3 regions of the Lelliottia sp. CFBP8978 genome follow, and region 2 is predicted to be linked to each of the others. Evidence: predicted binding sites of a transcription regulator. Region 2 holds the regulator's gene; each other region holds the start of a gene.
The links. The regulator Fur, encoded in region 2, represses iron uptake genes when iron is present. The targets are predictions, from matches to a motif close to ATAATAATGAGAACNACTATCAA.
Positions count from the first base shown of each region.

Region 1 (4,262 bases), 1.3 Mb from region 2:
GCTGGAGGCGATCAGTTCGCCCGCGCCGCTCATGTAAGCCGCAGTGAGGGCATACATCAGGAACATCATACTCAGGCCGGTGATCCACTGGCCGTAGCGACCGAGATAGCGCGCAGCCAGCGAGCCCAGCCCGGTATCCGCCGGGACGTGCTGATACACTTCGAGCAGCAACAATGCGGTATAACACATAAGCGCCCACAGACAGCCTAACAGCAGCAACGTGACGCCAAAGCCGACGCCAGCCGCAGCCAATGGCATCGCCAACATTCCTGCGCCAATTGTCGTGCCCGCAACGATAAAAATACTTCCCAGAGTTCTGTTCTTCACGCTTTCCTCTACCACGACAACAAATCGCAACCCAATCTGCGGCGCAGAGTAAGGGAAAATGGGGTCTTCGTCAAATCAGCGTTACAACAGGTGTAATGATATTTATACACTTTATTGAGCGCGATTCCCTTTGGGCAAGTGGCTGATACTTTTGAGGGTTTTGCCTACTTCATAAGGGCAATGTTATAGGGTGAAAATCAGGCGTACCTTAAACATTCACGATAAATAATCAACAAAAGTGAGAGGCTGATGGCAGGGGAGAATCCATTTACTGCGGCATGGAGTCGTTCAGGTAATCTGTTATGCCATGGACACTGGATCATTCGCTGGAACGGGCAGGCGCTTGAGCTGCCGGAACCGCGACGGGAAAAGGATATGGGGACGTGGGCTATCTACAATATCATCGATCCGGAAGATGAACTGTATGCCCAGGGATTAACGGAAGATGACTGGATTATTGAAAACGTCGACTGGTTAACCGATCTGTTCTTTGAAAATGCGATACCGCTTGAGACTGACAGCTATCGTCATTTTTATCAGGCGATCAATCCTCATGACTGGCGCTGTACCAGCTGTGCGGGGTGCATGTAAACCTGTGCCAGCGCAATGTGTTTGCGGGTCAAAGCGTTTAGCCTGTGCCTTTTAATGGGAGGGGTTATGACGTCAATCCACGGGCACGATGTGCTCAATATGATGCTTGAGTCCGGCGAACAGTACACCGAAAAGAGTCTGATTCAGGCTATTGATTTACGCTTTGGAAACAACGCGCGCTTTCATACCTGTTCGGCTGAAAATATGTCGGCGGGGGAGTTGGTGACATTCCTTGCTGCGCGAGGCAAGTTTATTCCGGTTGAAGAGGGATTTTCGACGCACGAAAGTAAAATCTGTCGCCATTAACGCGCTAAAAAAAGGGTGTCAGCTGAATGACACCCTGAAAAAATTAATTCTGGGTATCGAGGGTCGAAAGTTCTTTATCAATAAAGTAAAGACCTTCGCCTGATTTTCCTGCCAGAGATAATTTATCAATAACTGATTTAAACAGTTTTTCTTCTTCGTGCTGTTCTGCAACATACCACTGCAGGAAATTAAATGTCGGATAATCCTGACTCATCATAGCCGCATGGGTCAGCTCATTAATTTTTTGAGTGATTAACTGCTCATGTTCGTAGGTCGCGCGGAACAGTTCATCCAGAGAGGTGTACTCGGCAAACGGCGACTCGACAGGGTTGATGCGCGGCAGGCTGCCGGTATCAGCCAGGTAGTCAAACAGGCGCTGCATGTGGGTCATCTCTTCCTGCGCATGGCGGCGCAGGAAAGCCGCCGCACCTTCGAAGCTGTGATAGCTGCACCAGGCACTCATTTGTTGATAAAGCAGGGATGAAAAAAGCTCAAGGTTCATTTGCTCGTTGAGCTTATCGATCATTTCAGTTTTCAGCATGGTGCAGCTCCATTCATTATTTCATCGCCGAGAGAAGCGTCACTATAATTTGTTATTTAATTATTTGCAAAAGGTAAAATAAATATATTAATTATTAAAAATACGAATGGGAATAAAACGCATTGGCAGTGATAATTAAATTAATGAGAATTGTTCTGTTTCTTATTTGAATGCGCTGCCAGTGTGCATCTGGCAGCAACAGGATTAATACCAGGCTTGCGTCGCTGAAGGGTTCACGGCGTAACCCAGGCATTTATACTGGATAGTGACGCTTTCATTCAGACAGACCGAACCGCTGAAAATGCTACAGGTTTTGATGGGTTGCCCGTAAAACGAGGCCGTCGCATATCCCATGCTTTGACATTCACGCGTGGCCGTCCCATTGGTCACATAGGCATCATAATGGGCGTTCTGCAGCATCGCCTGACCGTAGTTAAGCCTGACGATCCCGTTTGGCGCATCGGTATGACTCACTTCCGCCTGACGGGTGACACTGCAGCCCGCAAGCAGCAAAAGTAAGCCAGCAACGAGTAATCTCTTCATAATTTGCTCTGAGTCGGAGGGGGACACGTTATCCTAACGCCTGTTGAGGAGCACAATGCCTCGAATAGCCGGAGGATTTTCCCTTTCTCTTTTCAACGGCATAAGTTAGTCGGCCAGACTGTCGAATATCATACAAAACTTAAGATGATGCTGACGGAAGAGAGCGATGAGCTGCGGGTCAAAGTGTTTTCCGGTACCGTCGAGGATAACTTCGCACGCCAGCTCATGGCTAAAACCTGGCTTATAGATCCGCTTTTGCCGCAACGCATCATAGACGTCGGCTAACGCCAGAATGCGCGCCTCAAGCGGAATATTCTCCCCGCGTAGTCCTTCGGGATAGCCACTTCCGTCCCATTTTTCGTGATGGAAATGGATAATATTTTCTGCCACCGGCCCCAGCCCAAGCCCCTGGATAATCATATATCCCTTGGTGGTGTGCAGTTTCATCTCACTGAATTCCTGCTCCGTCAGCGGGCCTTGCTTGCGCAGAATACGATCCGGAACCGCAATCTTTCCCACGTCGTGCAGCGAGGCAAAGCGTTCGATTTCGCTAATCATTTTGCGCGACAAATTCAGTTCACGGGCCATCATGCCGCAGTATTTTGCCACCCGCTGAATATGGCTGCCGGTCTCGTCATCGTGGGCCCGATTAACCTTCTCCAGCGCCTGGACGATATTGCGGTTAACCAGCCGGTTTTCTTTGATATGGCGTCGCATCATCACCAGCATTCCTGAGCTAAACAGCGCGGTGATGAGCAGCACAACGCTGATCACTTTTAAGGTGTTTTTCGTCAACGCCGGGAAGAACTCTTGATCACCGGAACGCTCAAGCTGGGTGCGGAACCCGGACAGCCGGTGCGCCTGCGTCAGCAGATGAAACAGAGGATGGTCTGGCTCTACCCACGGGCCGATCACAAATTCACTGCGGGTGACGCCGGCCACTTTGAGTACACCACGAAACAGTTCGTTGCCGCGAAGCCTCGATTCCAGTGAACTCAAATCGCCCAGAATATAGTCAATCTTGTTGTTGTCGATGGCGTCGATCAGTTCGTTAATACCGCGTTGTTCAACAATCACGACATCGTTGCCAAATCGCGCCTGTAAATATTGTCCGGAGAACGAACCCGCCAGTACCCCCACGCGCTGGCTGCGAATACTCTCTTCATCCCAGAGAAAGGGCTGGTTGATTCGGTTGTAATAGACGTTATGCCAGGCGGCATCCGGGCCGATACGGCCTGCGGCATGTCCGGTATCTCTGTTTTCAGCAACATCCACCATACGGATTGGCCAGCGCTGTTTTTGCAATGCTTCTGTATAATTATCAATAAAATGAACATCCACCTCCATTCCCAGCAGCTCGCGCATGTCGTGGATCATGTTGATGGCAGTACCCTGATAACCGCGGCTATCTTTCCAGATAATCGGCGCAAAGTTCTCGTTTTTGGGAAGCCAGACCTGCAGGCGATGGCTGGCGAGCCAGGCCTGTTCTTCTGGTGAAATAGTGATGCGGCTTAAAAGGTAGTCGCGTTTGCTCTCTTCCAGCGCGTTGCGCATTTTTCCGCTGCGATACCATTCGCCAATAAACGCATTCACTTTTTCACGCAGGTCGCGCAGCTCCGGGCTGAACCCCAGAACCACGGGGATACGCAGCTCCGGGAAAGGGCGCGAGAGAAGATAGTAGCGCTGGGTATTTTCCATCTCGCTGGCATCATTAATGTAGAAGTCGGCTTTATGCTCGCTGAGTAAACGAAAGGCCTCTTCACTGCTGGCAACCAGTCGAAGCGAACGAAACTTCAGGTCTGGGTAGCGCTTTTGCACGCTGTCGAGGGTGGCGTCACTCTGGCGAAACAACACTCGGGCGTTGCGAAGCTCTTCAGCGGTATTGACCGACAGCGACGGACTGGCCGCCACCACTTCATTATTGAAAAGCTGTGATGAGAGAATTTTGGACCGC
Region 1 is NZ_CM188253.1:2,637,807-2,642,068, reverse strand. It holds gene tyrP (tyrosine transporter TyrP) at 1-327, opposite strand, end outside; gene SOM82_RS12495 (PM0253 family protein) at 577-918, shown strand; gene SOM82_RS12490 (YecH family metal-binding protein) at 985-1,224, shown strand; gene ftnA (non-heme ferritin) at 1,268-1,765, opposite strand; gene yecR (YecR family lipoprotein) at 1,970-2,308, opposite strand; gene SOM82_RS12475 (HD domain-containing phosphohydrolase) at 2,414-4,262, opposite strand, start outside.
Region 1: the regulator Fur is predicted to act here: its motif matches at 1,909-1,931, upstream of ftnA (non-heme ferritin).

Region 2 (4,262 bases):
AAGCCGGAGCGGCCACCCGTCAGCAGGCGGCGCCTGTCATGCGCGAATACCTTGATGAAGAAGGGGTGATTCAGTTTCTGCTGAAATCTTTCGTCGACGGCGAATGGCGTTTTAACGTCCCTGTGCTGTGGGATCAGTACGCTGAAATCGTTGGCTGGGACCCAGTTACGGCCTGGCCGCACCCTACTCTGTTCATTCGCGGCGGCAATTCACCGTACGTCACCGACGCCTATCGCGATACGCTGCTGGCGCAATTCCCGCAGGCGCGTGCGCATGTGATTGCCGGAGCCGGACACTGGGTACATGCCGAAAAACCAGAAGCGGTGCTGCGCGCGATTCGTCGCTATCTCGCTGATAACGCGATTTGATTAAAAAGTCAGCGACTGGTTGCCAGCTGGCCTCCAGTCGTTGGCGTGCTGGTATCCGTGATGTATGATGTCGCGCTCATCGCCCGGGCAATAGCAGGGCTGCTTGTTTTCCCCCGAAGTCTCTGAATCATGGCCAAAGAACAAACGGACCGCACGACATTAGATCTGTTCGCGACTGAACGTCGACCGGGACGACCTAAAACCAATCCGCTATCGCGTGATGAACAGTTGCGTATCAATAAACGCAATCAGCTTAAACGCGACAAAAGTCGTGGGCTTAAACGCGTCGAGCTAAAACTCAACGCGGAAGCTGCAGATGCCTTAAGTGAGCTGGCCGATGCCCGTGAGATCAGCCGCAGCGAGCTTATCGAAGAGATGCTGATGGCGCAGCTCCAGGCATGGCGCAACAGCCAATGATCGCCTGAAATATCATCCTTTCATCACTTTCATGTAGCACAGAGTGCAGTCCGGGCCGATAGCAGTTTCCGCTGACTTCTCTGTTCTGCTATGATTGCCCTTATCCGTGGACAATTCGTGCCACCATACCATTAAGTTTCAAGAGGTTATTTTACTCATGGCAATCATCGGCATTTTCTTCGGCAGCGATACCGGTAATACCGAAAACATCGCAAAAAACATTCAAAAACAGCTTGGTAAAGACGTTGCCGACGTGCATGACATTGCTAAGAGCAGCAAAGAGGATCTCGAAGGTTACGATATTCTGCTGCTTGGCATTCCGACCTGGTACTACGGCGAAGCGCAGTGCGACTGGGATGATTTCTTCCCAACGCTGGAAGAAGTCGACTTCAATGGCAAGCTTGTTGCCCTGTTCGGCTGCGGCGACCAGGAAGATTACGCAGAATACTTCTGCGATGCACTTGGCACCATCCGCGACATTATTGAGCCTCACGGCGCTGTTATCGTCGGTCACTGGCCAACGGCGGGCTACCATTTCGAAGCGTCCAAAGGTCTGGCGGACGACGACCACTTTGTCGGTCTGGCAATTGATGAAGACCGTCAGCCGGAGCTGACCGCCGAGCGAGTGGACAAATGGGTTAAGCAGATCCGTGAAGAACTGCACCTCGATGACATTCTGAACGCCTGACTGAATGTTGAGGCGCGACATAATTTGTTGCGCCTCATTGATAGATAAAACCGATTAAAATAATTGCTACAAATTTTTAACTTTTATCTCCATACCTGTACAATGTCCCCGGGTTAAAGTGGATGCCATCAGACAAGTTTGTTGGCGATACCACGTTTTTATAAGCATACTTTGCTTGAGACTTGCAGTTTTCATTTAGGCGTGGCAGTTCTATAATGAGACGCATTATCCCAAGTGCATTTTCTGTCACTTCTTATTTGAAGTGAATCGTTTAGCAACAGGACAGATTCCGCATGACTGACAACAATACCGCATTGAAGAAGGCTGGCCTGAAAGTTACGCTTCCTCGTTTAAAAATTCTGGAAGTACTGCAAGGTCCGGACAATCATCATGTCAGTGCGGAAGATTTATACAAACGTCTGATCGACATGGGCGAAGAGATTGGACTGGCGACCGTTTATCGCGTCCTGAACCAGTTCGACGACGCCGGGATTGTCACCCGTCATAATTTTGAAGGCGGAAAATCCGTTTTTGAACTGACGCAACAGCATCACCACGATCACCTTATCTGCCTCGATTGCGGCAAGGTGATTGAATTTAGCGACGACTCTATCGAAGCACGCCAGCGTGAAATTGCCACGCGCCATGGCATCCGCCTGACCAACCACAGCCTGTATCTCTACGGCCACTGTGCTGAAGGCGATTGCCGCGAAGAAGAGCACGCGCACGAACCGAAATAATCGCATTTTCATACTCTGAGCCAACCTGACGGTTGGCTTTTTTTTGCCTGTTATAAGACAAAAAGCCCGGTAAGCTGAAGCTTCCGGGCACTTTAGAGCGCGAATGATCTGGCGCGACGTGTTACCGACTGTTGTTGCTGCGGATCTCCTGCCAGATGCGGTCGCAACGCTTTGCCACTTCCTGATCGTTACCCGTTTTACGCGCCTGAATACACGCCTGGTAATCCAGCACGCGAACGTTTTCCTGCGTCGCAAACTGCTCATGCGCTTTCTCTTTTTTCAGCACATTCAGTACGCTCTGGCAGGCTTCGATCTTCTCTGGCGAGCCTTCTGCGGTATTGATACAGGCGCTGTAGGCCTCTTTAAGACGCGAATCTTCTTTAGGTGCCTGGGGCTGTGCGCAGCCAGCCAGTGCCGACGCCAGCGCCGCCACACAGATAATTTTTTTCAGCATAGCCGTCTCCATTCCGGCGAGGTGGGGGGAACACCTCGCCGGCGTGATTATCAGAAGATAGTGAACGGTGCGATGACCATAAATTTCACGTCACGCTCATCCTGGAAGATGTTGCCGTAACCGCCCGCGTAGCTTGGAATATCGGAGTGGTTGTCGTACTGGGTGAAGTGCAGTTTGAACATCGTGCCCTTCGCGCGGCCATCCTGCAGGGTATAAACTGCGTCGAGGCTGTAAGAGGACTCTTTCAGACGATAGTTCGGGTCGTAGTAAGCATCCGGCGTGGCCATATCCGCTGGTTTTGCGTCCCAGGCGTAGGCATAAGATGCCCCAACCGCCCAGCCCGGCAGATTCCAGTTCTTCAGGTCATACATCGCGCCAAAGAAGAGCGCTTTTTCACCGTCGGCGTTGAAGTCAGAGCGGTTATCCCACCAGATATCCAGACGACCGTTTGAAGAGGCGTAGGTTGGGGTCATACGCTGCAGGAAGTAGCCCTGCTGCCCTTCCGCCTTGACGTAGGTTCCTTCGAGACGTAAATCAACCTGGCCAACTTTATAGCCAAAGGTCAGGGCCTGCAGCCAGGCGGTGCCGTCATACAGATCGTTCACGCCGCCATCGCTGACTTTGTCGCGCGTGCCGTAGAACTGATAGCTGGTGGTCAGCGGGCCGCCGACAATATCAAATTTGTAGCTCGCCTTGGCAAAATACTGATCGACATAGCCTTCTGCCTGACCGAACGCGGCTTCCAGCACCAGATCATTTTTGAAGTCATACTTCGCGCCGAGCGAGTGCAGATATTCGACTTTGGTCTTTTTATCGTTCTGATAGAACTTGTCCATCTCGATGTGCCACGGCGCTTTATATTCGTTGGTCCACATATAGGAGAAGCTCAGCGCGCCTGCATCGCCGTAGTCGAAATTAGCTCCGGCTTCTGCCCCCTGGTATGTACCCGGCATGAAACTCCAGTGCGGCGCTAATAACGTCTGACCGGTTGGCTGAATATAACCGCCGCGCGCCCATACCGGACCGTATTTAAATTTAGCCGCCGCTTTATACAGGCTAATGCCGCTCTTATCGCCGGACCAGTCTTCTTTATACGCTTTATTGCTGGACGAGAACGCAATTTCGTTCGGGTGCGCGCTATCGCCATTTTCGGCCATTTCAATGGCGGTAAAGGCCGCAATATCAATACCGAACATATCGGCGGCATAGCCGGACTGGAAATCCAGATTGGCGTTCCAGGTGGAGTGAGAAAGGTTGGTTTTGTATTTGTCTTCAGTGACGTCTTTACGGTCACGTTCACGCTGCCAGTAATAGATACCGCCCGTGAGTGTAGAATCATCAATAAATCCTGCCGCCTGAGCCTGCGGAGCAGCCATAAAGCCTGACATGGCTGTCACACCGGCAACAGCCAGCGCCAGCGCACTACGTTTGCCACTGAACGTACGCATAGATTGTTCCTCTTTGACGAATTAAAACGCCTTAAACGGCGAAAAGCTAAAAAGACCTAAATGGTCAGGGGTAGTCAGAAATACCCTCGAATTAACTACCGTCTTTAGACTATTTTTCGCGACGCGAATTATCAATGATTTTTAGCA
Region 2 is NZ_CM188253.1:1,318,167-1,322,428, reverse strand. It holds gene ybfF (esterase) at 1-368, shown strand, start outside; gene ybfE (LexA regulated protein) at 498-785, shown strand; gene fldA (flavodoxin FldA) at 943-1,473, shown strand; gene fur (ferric iron uptake transcriptional regulator) at 1,767-2,213, shown strand; gene chiQ (ChiQ/YbfN family lipoprotein) at 2,335-2,664, opposite strand; gene chiP (chitoporin ChiP) at 2,718-4,115, opposite strand.

Region 3 (4,262 bases), 1.7 Mb from region 2:
TTCGCTCTGCCGCATTATTGCGGGTGAACTTCAGGCCAGGGCCGAACAGGTAGAAGCTGCCGTTCGCCTGCTTGATGAAGGGAACACCGTGCCGTTTATTGCACGTTATCGTAAGGAAGTCACCGGCGGTCTGGATGACACGCAGTTGCGTAACCTGGAAACCCGTCTGGGCTACCTGCGTGAGCTGGAAGATCGCCGCCAGGCTATTCTCAAATCTATCGGCGAACAGGGTAAGCTCACCGACGCGCTGGCGGGTGCCATTAACGGGACGATGAGCAAAACCGAGCTCGAAGATCTCTATCTGCCGTACAAACCTAAACGCCGCACCCGCGGGCAGATTGCGATTGAAGCGGGGCTGGAGCCACTGGCCGATCTGCTGTGGAACGAGCCTTCTCACGATCCAGACACTGCAGCCACAACCTTCATCGACGCTGATAAAGGCGTGGCAGACACCAAAGCCGCTCTCGATGGCGCACGCTATATCCTGATGGAGCGCTTTGCCGAAGACGCCGCCCTGCTGTCAAAAGTACGTGATTATCTGTGGAAGAACGCGCATATCGTCTCCCAGGTCGTCAGCGGAAAAGAGGAAGAAGGCGCGAAATTCCGCGACTACTTCGATCATCACGAACCGATTGCAACAGCACCGTCGCACCGCGCGCTGGCGATGTTCCGCGGCCGCAATGAAGGCGTGCTGCAACTCTCTCTCAATGCCGATCCGCAGTTCGATGAGCCACCGAAAGAGAGCCACTGCGAACAGATTATTACCGACCATCTCGGTCTGCGGCTGAATAACGCCCCCGCCGATAGCTGGCGCAAAGGCGTGGTGAGCTGGACCTGGCGCATTAAGGTGCTGATGCACCTCGAAACCGAACTGATGGGCACCGTGCGCGAACGCGCTGAAGATGAAGCGATTAACGTCTTTGCCCGTAACCTGCACGACCTGCTGATGGCCGCTCCCGCGGGCCTACGCGCGACGATGGGCCTCGATCCGGGCCTGCGTACCGGCGTGAAAGTGGCCGTCGTTGATGGCACCGGTAAACTGGTCGCGACCGACACCATCTATCCGCACACCGGACAGGCCGCAAAAGCAGCGGTCGCGGTGGCCGCGCTGTGCGAGAAATACAACGTCGAGCTGGTGGCGATTGGTAATGGCACGGCGTCCCGCGAAACCGAACGTTTCTTCCTGGACGTGCAGCAACAGTTCCCGAAAGTCACCGCCCAGAAAGTGATCGTCAGCGAAGCCGGCGCATCCGTTTACTCCGCCTCTGAGCTGGCGGCTCTGGAGTTCCCGGACCTGGACGTCTCCCTGCGCGGCGCAGTCTCCATCGCGCGTCGTCTTCAGGATCCGCTGGCCGAGCTGGTGAAAATCGATCCGAAATCGATCGGTGTAGGCCAGTATCAGCACGACGTCAGCCAAACGCAGCTGGCGCGCAAACTCGATGCCGTGGTGGAAGACTGTGTGAACGCCGTCGGCGTGGATCTGAATACCGCCTCCGTTGCGCTGCTGACGCGCGTGGCCGGATTAACGCGCATGATGGCGCAAAATATCGTTTCCTGGCGCGATGAGAACGGCCAGTTCCAGAACCGTCAGCAGCTGCTGAAAGTCAGCCGTTTAGGGCCGAAAGCCTTCGAACAGTGCGCAGGCTTCCTGCGTATTAACCACGGTGACAACCCGCTGGATGCTTCAACCGTTCACCCGGAAGCCTATCCGGTCGTGGAGCGTATTCTGGCAGCCACGCAGCAGGCCCTGAAAGACCTGATGGGCAACAGCGCCAACCTGCGCGATTTGAAAGCGGTCGATTTTACCGACGAGAAATTCGGCGTGCCGACCGTTTCCGACATCATTAAAGAGCTGGAAAAACCAGGCCGTGACCCGCGCCCTGAGTTTAAAACGGCGAAATTTGCCGAAGGCGTAGAAACGATGAAGGATCTGCTGCCTGGCATGGTGCTGGAAGGCGCTGTGACCAACGTGACCAACTTTGGCGCGTTTGTGGATATTGGCGTGCATCAGGATGGTCTGGTACATATCTCCTCCCTGGCCGACAAATTTGTTGAAGACCCCCACACGGTGGTTAAAGCTGGCGATATCGTGAAGGTAAAAGTGCTGGAAGTGGATATGCCGCGTAAGCGTATCGCGCTGACAATGCGTCTTGACGAACAGCCCGGTGAAACCAATGCCCGTCGCGGCAACGCGGGTGGCGGACGCGAGCAGTCTCGTCCGGCAGCAAAAGCGGCCAAACCGCGCGGACGTGAAGCCCAGCCTGCGGGCAACAGCGCGATGATGGATGCGCTGGCGGCGGCAATGGGCAAGAAACGCTAGTCCCGTCACCAGGTTTGCCCGGTAGCCTTACGCTTACCGGGCAAACGCCACTTCCCACTGACATTCGGCATTGAAAGAAATAAATAAGAACGTACTCACTCATTTAATGAGAAAGGATGGAACCGATTGCATATCCATATTTAAACCGTCGGTTATCACTTAGTTAACAAATTAATTATCTATACCTTATTCACCATTTCAATAAATATTGAGCAAGGTCAAACACTGCTCTGATTAATAGCCATATGAACATTCCGTCACATTTTATATATTGCCGATAGAAACCATTCTCATTATCATCAGATCTGTTGATTATTTAACCTTTGGTCAAAGTGGTCTCTATGCAATTCACTCCCGACAGTGCCTGGAAAATTACCGGCTTTGCCCGCGAAATTAGCCCGGCGTATCGTCAGAAACTGCTGTCATTAGGCATGCTGCCAGGCTCTTCTTTCCAGGTGGTTCGCATTGCGCCGCTGGGCGATCCGGTGCATATCGAAACCCGACGCGTCAATCTGGTATTACGTAAGAAAGACCTCGCCTTATTAGAAGTCGAAGCGTTGATCCGATAAATCGCCAGCCGATATTCCGAGTCTAAAACAATGAAAAAATTAACCATTGGCTTAATTGGTAATCCTAATTCCGGCAAGACAACCTTATTTAATCAGTTAACCGGCGCACGTCAGCGCGTGGGGAACTGGGCAGGTGTGACGGTAGAAAGAAAAGAAGGCCAGTTCCCGACAACAGACCATCAGGTTACGCTGGTCGATCTACCCGGCACCTATTCACTGACCACCATCTCTTCGCAAACCTCGCTCGATGAACAGATCGCCTGTCACTATATTCTGAGCGGCGACGCCGATTTACTGATTAACGTGGTGGATGCTTCCAACCTTGAGCGCAATCTCTATCTGACGCTGCAACTGCTGGAGCTGGGTATTCCGTGCATCGTCGCGCTGAACATGCTCGATATTGCTGAAAAGCAAAAGATCCGCATCGACATTGACGCGCTTTCCGCCCGGCTCGGTTGCCCGGTTGTCCCGTTGGTCTCCACCCGCGCTCGCGGGATTGATGCGCTGAAACTGGCGATCGACCGTCATTCAGCTAATACCGATATCGAACTGGTGCATTACGCCCAACCGCTGCTGCGCGAAGCCGAATATCTGGCGCAGGAGATGTCCCGGACCATGCCGCCAAAACAGCGGCACTGGCTTGGCCTGCAAATGCTTGAAGGTGATATTTATAGCCGCAGCTATGCAGGCGACGCCGCAGATAAGCTGGACATCGCCCTGGCGCGTCTCAATCAGGAGCTTGACGATCCGGCCCTGCATATCGCTGATGCCCGCTATCAAAGCATCGCGGCCATTTGCGACGTGGTGAGCAATACCCTGACCGCCGAACCGAGCCGTTTCACTGCGGCAGTGGATAAAATTATTCTCAATCGCTTCCTCGGCCTGCCCGTCTTCCTGCTGGTGATGTATGTGATGTTCCTGCTCGCCATCAATATCGGCGGCGCGCTACAGCCGCTTTTCGATGTGGGTTCGGTGGCTATATTTATTCACGGCCTGCAATGGCTCGGCTACACGCTGCACTTCCCGGAATGGCTGACGATTTTCCTCGCGCAGGGGCTGGGTGGCGGTATCAATACCGTTCTGCCGCTGGTGCCGCAGATCGGGATGATGTACCTGTTCCTCTCCTTCCTTGAGGATTCCGGCTATATGGCCCGCGCGGCCTTTGTGATGGACCGCCTGATGCAGGCGCTGGGTCTGCCCGGTAAATCCTTTGTGCCGCTGATTGTTGGCTTTGGCTGTAATGTGCCATCCGTGATGGGAGCGCGTACCCTTGATGCCCCGCGTGAGCGGCTGATGACCATCATGATGGCGCCGTTTATGTCCTGCGGCGCTCGTCTGGCGATCTTTGCCGTCTTTGCAGCGGCATTCTTCGG
Region 3 is NZ_CM188253.1:4,080,526-4,084,787, forward strand. It holds gene SOM82_RS19255 (Tex family protein) at 1-2,320, shown strand, start outside; gene feoA (ferrous iron transporter A) at 2,662-2,889, shown strand; gene feoB (Fe(2+) transporter permease subunit FeoB) at 2,920-4,262, shown strand, end outside.
Region 3: the regulator Fur is predicted to act here: its motif matches at 2,598-2,620, upstream of feoA (ferrous iron transporter A).